Regions from separate parts of the Melissospora conviva genome, predicted to be linked through region 2. Evidence: riboswitches for the same ligand, from Rfam matches in the RefSeq annotation. Region 2 holds a riboswitch; each other region holds the start of a gene.

Evidence for each region. Region 2 has a riboswitch for cyclic di-AMP ahead of ACK8GG_RS02745 (coiled-coil domain-containing protein). Riboswitches for the same ligand answer to the same signal wherever they lie in the genome.
Region 1: another riboswitch for cyclic di-AMP. It lies ahead of ACK8GG_RS14590 (C39 family peptidase); the one in region 2 lies ahead of ACK8GG_RS02745 (coiled-coil domain-containing protein).
Region 3: another riboswitch for cyclic di-AMP. It lies ahead of ACK8GG_RS09110 (coiled-coil domain-containing protein); the one in region 2 lies ahead of ACK8GG_RS02745 (coiled-coil domain-containing protein).

What each region holds. Positions count from the first base shown of each region.
Region 1 covers NZ_JBLLDT010000005.1:283,986-286,221, reverse strand. Annotated here, with positions in the region: gene trpA (tryptophan synthase subunit alpha) at 1-83, shown strand, start outside; gene ACK8GG_RS14595 (YnfA family protein) at 89-427, shown strand; cyclic di-AMP (ydaO/yuaA leader) riboswitch at 636-769, shown strand; gene ACK8GG_RS14590 (C39 family peptidase) at 1,091-1,969, shown strand; gene ACK8GG_RS14585 (CDP-glycerol glycerophosphotransferase family protein) at 2,124-2,236, opposite strand, start outside.
Region 2 covers NZ_JBLLDT010000001.1:542,763-544,998, reverse strand. Annotated here, with positions in the region: gene ACK8GG_RS02750 (methyltransferase domain-containing protein) at 1-401, opposite strand, end outside; cyclic di-AMP (ydaO/yuaA leader) riboswitch at 699-828, shown strand; gene ACK8GG_RS02745 (coiled-coil domain-containing protein) at 832-1,854, shown strand; gene ACK8GG_RS02740 (hypothetical protein) at 2,091-2,236, opposite strand, start outside.
Region 3 covers NZ_JBLLDT010000002.1:894,330-896,565, reverse strand. Annotated here, with positions in the region: gene ACK8GG_RS09115 (SRPBCC family protein) at 1-37, shown strand, start outside; gene ACK8GG_RS09110 (coiled-coil domain-containing protein) at 31-1,089, opposite strand; cyclic di-AMP (ydaO/yuaA leader) riboswitch at 1,093-1,221, opposite strand; gene ACK8GG_RS09105 (cation diffusion facilitator family transporter) at 1,315-2,229, opposite strand.

The sequences.
Region 1 (2,236 bases), on a different contig from region 2:
CCCCGGACTCCGACGCCGCCGTGCGGGCGGTCCGCGATGTCGCCGAGGAGCTCGCCGCAGGCGTACGCGCCGCCCGGTCCTAACCCCGGTGGCCGCACTTCGTTCGCTGGCGCTCTTCGGCCTTGCCGCGTTCTTCGAGATCGGCGGGGCCTGGCTGGTCTGGCAGGGCTGGCGGGAACACCGGGGCCTGCTCTTCGTCGCCGCCGGTGTGCTTTCCCTCGGTCTGTACGGTTTCGTGGCGGCGCTGCAGCCCGACCCGAACTTCGGCCGGGTGCTGGCCGCGTACGGCGGGGTCTTCGTGGCGGGCTCGCTGGCCTGGGGTGTGCTGGTCGACCGCTTCCGCCCGGACCGCTACGACCTGGTCGGCGCACTGATCTGCCTGGTCGGCGTCGCGATCATCATGTACGGACCAAGATCCGCTCCGTAATCGGGTCGTGACTGTCGGTTCGAGTGGTTTTCGCTACTCTGCGTTGCATGCGGTGCCTGCTGCCATCGATTGCCGCCGGGGTCGCAACTGCGCCGTATGTGGCGAGCGGGCTCACGGTATTGGCAGGTCACAGCGGGTTGGCAGGAGGGTTTGGCAGCCCGTAGTGTCGATGCATCCGACGAGGTCCGCAGTCACTGACGGTGACACCGAGTTGGATCCGCTCAATCGTGAACCTACGAGCCGGGGACCCACAGCAACACCGGGGTGAATCCACGATCCGTGGTAGGGCCGCTTCCCGCCCGAACCCGTCAGCTAACCCGGTAGGCGGTTTCGGAAGGAGCAGTTCGTGCTGGACCAGCAACCACATCGATACCCCGGCCTGTCACGGCCGTCCTTCTCCAGGTTGGTAGTCCAGGCGGAGTAGTGCCCGGACACCGGCGTCTGTCGCCGGTGAGCCAGCGAGCACTGACCGCCCCCCGTGTCCTCACTGCCCCTGGGTTCGCACTGCGTACCCCGCGCACGCCTGATCGCGCCGGCCCGTCGTGGCCGCCCCGCACGCGTTGCCGGTTCCGAGTGACGACACGACCCCTGAGAAATCGCCGCGCCCCCGCACGCCTGCGACCCCACAGGCGACCGGCGCCCCGAATCCCGCGAAGGATTGTCGTGAACCGCATCAAGAAGAAGGCCGCCGCTCTGGTGGCCCAGCGCCCCTACCATGCCGTCGCCGTCTCCGCCCTGCTGCTGGCCCTGACCTCGTCCTCCGGTTTCCTGGTCACCGAGCGGGCCGCCGGCGGCAGCGCCGAGATGAGCCCCGCGTCCGTCGAGTTCGCCCCGACCGGGCCGGCCTTCCCCGAAGGTGCGGCGGGCGCCGCTCCTGAGGGCTCCGGGCCCGCCGATCCGGACCTGAACCCGTCGACCGAGCCCCAGCCGGCCGAATCCGAGCCGGCCGCGCCGCAGCCGACCGAGCCGCAGCCGGCCGAGGAGGCTCCCGCCGAGGAGGCCCCGGCCGAGCCCGAGCCCGCTCCGGCCCCGCCGGCCGCGATGACGGTCGATTACCAGTACCAGGTCCAGAACAACTACTACTACTGCGGGCCGGCCGCGACGCGGATCGCCCTGACCGCCCGTGGCGCCAACCCCAGCCAGGATGCCGTCGCGAGCAAGCTCGGCACCACCGTCTTCGGCACCAACTCCGCACACGAGACCACCCGCGTGCTCAACGAGATGGCCGGCACCGACTTCTACCAGACCCGCAGCATCCCCGGCCCGCGCGCCACCCCGGCGCAGATGGACCAGCTGCAGGCCGACGTCGTGCACGCCGTCACCAACGGGTACGCCGTTGTCGCCAACATCGCCGGGACCCTGACCGACGTCGACGGCGGCTGGCACTCCTACGACGGCGGCCACTACGTGACCATCGTCGGTTACGCCGACGAGGGCCGCCGGGTGCAGATCGCCGACCCGGCCAACGCCGGTGTCTCCTCGTACTGGATGACCACCATCGACATGGCGAACTGGATCGCCACCCGGGGATACTCGGCCTGATCCAGGACGCCGTCGACATCAGACGGTCAGCGCCACAAAGGCAGCGGTGCGCCCACCTTCTTCCGGTGGGCGCACCGCTGTCGTGTGTCCACCTTGCGGTGGGCGCCGCGTGTGAACGGCGAAGACCGTGGAGCGGGTGGTGCCGCGGAGGTGACTACCGGGCGATCTCGTGTGGCTGCTGCCCGGGTTCGCCATTGGCGCTTCCGGCCCGCGGAGCCGGCGCCTGCCAGGTCACGAAACGGCGGGCCTGCGAGACGAAGACGTCGG
Region 2 (2,236 bases):
GGGGTCTGCACCCAGTACCGCGGCGCCAGCTCCCGGACCGCCTCGGCCATCCGCCGACGCCGCTCGTGGCCGCCGACATGCTCCAGCACGCTGTTGCTGAAGACCAGGTCGTAGCGGCGGGACCGGATCTCCGGCGGCAGCTCGCAGGCGTCGGCGTGGTCGACCTCGACCCAGTCGGGGATCTGCGTGCGCGGCGGCTCCAGATTGACCACGTGCACCCGGGCCGGGCGCACGTCGGCACCGGTCCAGCTCTCCACCCGCCCGCCGATGTCCAGCACTGTCATCTCGGCCAGGTCCGGAAATGTCCGGCGCAGCCAGGCCGCGCGCTCGGCGCGCCGCCGGCCGCCGTACGACGTCGGGGACTCCACCAGCCTGGTCCGCAGAGTCTGCTGAGTTCTCATCCCCTGATGGTGAGACATTCTGCGCCGGGTGGACTGCTAGCGGCACGGCATGTCGCCGACCGGCTGCACGGCAGCCGGGGGGCGGTCTCGACGGCGCACCGGGAGTCCGGCGCCGCCGCGGCGAGAATCGACCGACGTGACGAAGATCGCCCCGCCGCCGACAGATCCCCGTCAATTGCCGGGCCATTTCCGAAACCCGTTGTGACGCAACGATTTCCGTACGTACCGAAGTGGCTGGCCCGGCTCGCCTCCGGTAATCTCGCTGCCGATCACCGTCGTCGGCGCGCACCAGCGCCTGCGGTATCACCGCCTAATCGCCCACGCGACCCGGGGAACCATATTCTTGGGGTGAATCCGCTCCGGCGGTAGGGAGAGCTTCCCTCCCGAACCCGTCAGCTAACCCGGGCGGCGGCCACAGGAAGGACAACACGTGACGGCACCCCTACGCCGTTGGCTGACCGGCGCCGTAGCTGCTCTCACCGCTGCGATCGTCGTCGTCGGCCCCGCCGGGGTCGCGGCGGCCGACCCGGACACCCCCTCCGGGCACGGTCACGCCAATGACGACTCCGTACTGCTCGGCGACGCGCTCGAAACGGTCACCCGCGGCTACCTCCAGGCAGAGAAGAAACTGGAGAAGTCCAAGAAGCGCCAGCTGCGGCTCGAGCTGAGACTTGACCAGGCGAACGCCCGGGTCGAGAAGCTGCGTCCGCAGGTCGAACAGATCGCGATCGAGTCGTATCGCAGTGGCCGGATCAGCACGGTCGCCGTACTGCTGGAGAGCTCGTCGAGCGGATCGTTCCTCGAACGGGTCACCACGCTCGAAGAGCTGAACATGATCAACAACGACAAGATCGGCGAGCTGAACGCCGCCCGCGACGAGGCCGCCCAGGCCAAGGCCGAGATTGACGCCGAGGTCGCGGAGCAGGAAAAGCAAGCCAAGACCATGCGCAAGCAGCGGGAGGAGACCGAAAAGGCCCTCAGCCTGGTCGGCGGCAGCCGCCTCCCCGGCAACGGCCTGGTCGCGGCGACCTCCCCGCGGGCTGCCATGGCGCCCGGCCGCAACTCCGACGGCAGCTGGGCACCGGAGGGCTGCACGCAGGGCGACCCCACCACCTCCGGCTGCCTGACGCCCCGGACGCTGCACATGTACAAGGAGGCCCGCAAGGCGGGCTTCACCCGCTTCACCGGCTGCTTCCGCACCGGCGACATCTGGGAGCATCCGAAGGGCCGCGCCTGTGACTTCTCCCTGCAGAGCAGCGGCTTCAGTCCGGCCTACACCCAAGATCAAATGTTGTACGGGAACAATCTGACGGCATTCCTGATCAGAAATGCCGATCGACTCGGCATCTACTACATCATCTGGCACCGAAATATCTGGTTCCCGAGTACCGGCTGGGCGGGATACAGCGGCACCTCGGACCATACGGATCACGTCCACGTGTCGCTGCTGTAGCGACACCACGTACGCCCACGAAGCCGCCCGGCGAGGACTCCGCCGGGCGGCTTCGTCCGTTTCGTACGGCGGGCACCGCATTCGCCCCGCACACGGAACGTACGACCGGGAAGCCTTCGAGGTCCGCACGACCCGCGTCGTACGCGCCGACGAAATGCTCGTCCGGTGGCTGGACGCCATCCTGACCGCCCACCGGGCGTACGCCCGCCACCTGGGGCGGAAGCTGCCCTACTGACCTAGGCGGCGGGGGTGGCCTCCGGGCCGGCGGTGGCCGGGCGGCGGCGCAGGACGACCCGGAGCAGGGCCAGCAGCAACAGCAGCCCGGGCAGCGCCACCAGCGCCCAAGGGTAACTCTCCGCCTCGGCGACGAAGGCCGCCTTCC
Region 3 (2,236 bases), on a different contig from region 2:
CCCGGCCCTGCCGGCCGGGCCCGCCGAAGGTCAGTAGACGGAGAGGTGCACGTGGTTGGTGTGGTCGCTGGAGGGGTCGCCGTTGCCGCCGCTGTAGCCCATCCAGCCGCTGCTGGGTAGCCAGATCTGGCGGTACCAGATCACGTAGAGCACACCGAGCCGGTCGGCGTTGCCGATGAAGTAGGACGAGAGATTGTCGCCGTAGGTCTTGTCGGCGCCACCGGCGACGCCGCCGAACCCGTTGCGCTGGGCGGCGAAGTCACAGGCCCGGCCCTGGGGGTGCTCGCCGGAGCCTTCGTTGCGGTAGCAGGAGACGTACCGGGTGAATCCGGCGTCCTCGGCCTGCCGCAAGGCGTGGAGCGTGCGCGGGGTGATGCATCCGGAGGTGGTCGGGTCGTTCAGGCTGCACGACTCGCTGGGCCAGGAGCCGTCGGGGTTGCGCGGCGCGGGCTGGGCCGATGCGCTCGACGCGCCGGGGCCGGCGTAGGTGGCCGACTGCGTGGCGGCGGTGCGGGCCTCGGCGAGCGCGGCCTCGGCCTGGTCCTTGCGCTTCGCCATCACCGTCACCTGCTTGCGCTGTTCGGTGATCTCGCCGTCGATCTCGGCGCGGGCTCGGCTCTGCCGGTCCTGGGTCTCCCGCAGCTCCTGCAGGTGCCGGTCCTCGTTGGCGGCGAGGATGTCGAGCATGCCGGCGCGCTTGAGGAAGCCGTCGGGCGAGCCGCTGTCGAGCAGGAGGGAGGCGGTGGTGGCGCGGCCGGTGCGGTACGCGGCGGCCGCGATCTCGCGGACGTTGCCGGTGCGCTCGGCGAGCTCGGCCTCGATCTCCTTGAGCTGCTTGTCGAGCTGCTTCTGGCGTTTGACGGATTTGGCCAGGGCGTTCTTGGCGTCGATGTAGCCCTTGCTGGCGGTTTCGAGTTTTTCCCGCAGGGCCGGGGTGCCGCCCTCGTCGCCGGGGTCTGCCCAGGCCGCACGCTGGCCGGCGAATCCGTTGACGAGACCGAGCAGCAGGGTCACGGCGAGCAGGACGGCGAGGCGGGCGCGGCCTTTTCGTGGTGCGGGGGCGTGGTGCGGGGTCGTGGTGTGGGGCATGTGGAGTCCTTCCGTCAGCCGCCGACCGGGTTAGCTGACGGGTTCGGGACGGAAGATCCCTACCGCTGTCGCGGATGCACCCCAGGTACGTGGTTCCCCGGCTCGCGTGTGGCGATTAGGCGGCGGCCGCCGCAGGCGCCGGTGGGGCGCCGCCCGGCGGTGGCCTCGGGTGACACTACCGTCAGCGACGCGGAAACGCAGCTCGGGAGGGTCCGCCGGCGGGCGTCACCACCGCAGTTGCTCGCAGGTGCCGGGCATCGACCGCGGCTCGACCTGCAGCGTCGCGTGTTCGATCTGGAAGTCGTCGTGCAGGGCGGCTCGCGCCGCGGCGAGCACGGCGGCCAGCTCGACCTCGCGCGCCACCGTCAGGTGGGCCGAGACCACCTCCATGCCGGAGGTGAGGGTCCAGACGTGCAGGTCGTGGATTCCGCAGACCCCCGGCACCGCCCGCAGCCGGTCGCTGACCGCCGCCACCGGCAGGTGCCGTGGGGCGGCCTGCACCAGAATCCGCAGTGCGGACCGCCCGAGGCGCCAGGTCCGCGGCAGGATGAAGACGCCGATCGCGACCGCGGCGAGTGGGTCGACCCACCACCAGCCGGTGACGGAGATCAGCACCGCGGCGACGATCACGCCGATCGAGCCGAGCAGATCGGCGAGGACCTCCAGGTACGCCCCGCGCATGTTGATGCTCTCCCGGGCGCCGGAGCGCAGCAGCGCGAAGGCGATGAGGTTGGCCACCAGTCCGGCCACGGCGACGGCGAGCATCGGCCCGGTGAGCACCGTGGGCGGATCGCTGAAGCGGCGGACCGCCTCGATGAGCACGTAGCAGGCGACGCCGGAGAGCAGGACGGCGTTGGCGAGCGCGGCGAGCACCTCGAGCCGGTAGAGGCCGAAGGTGCGCTGCGGGTCGTGCGACCCGCGGCGGGCGGCGCTGATCGCCGCGAGCGCCATGGCGATGCCGAGCACGTCGGTGAACATGTGCCCGGCGTCGGAGAGCAGCGCGAGCGAGCCGCTGACGAGCGCGGTGACGGTCTCGGCCACCATCAGCCCGGCGAGGACTGCGAGCGCGGCCCAGAGCCTGCCCCGGTGCCGGGCTCCGGCATGCATCACCTGCGCGTGATGGTCGTGACCTGCGCCCACGCCAATA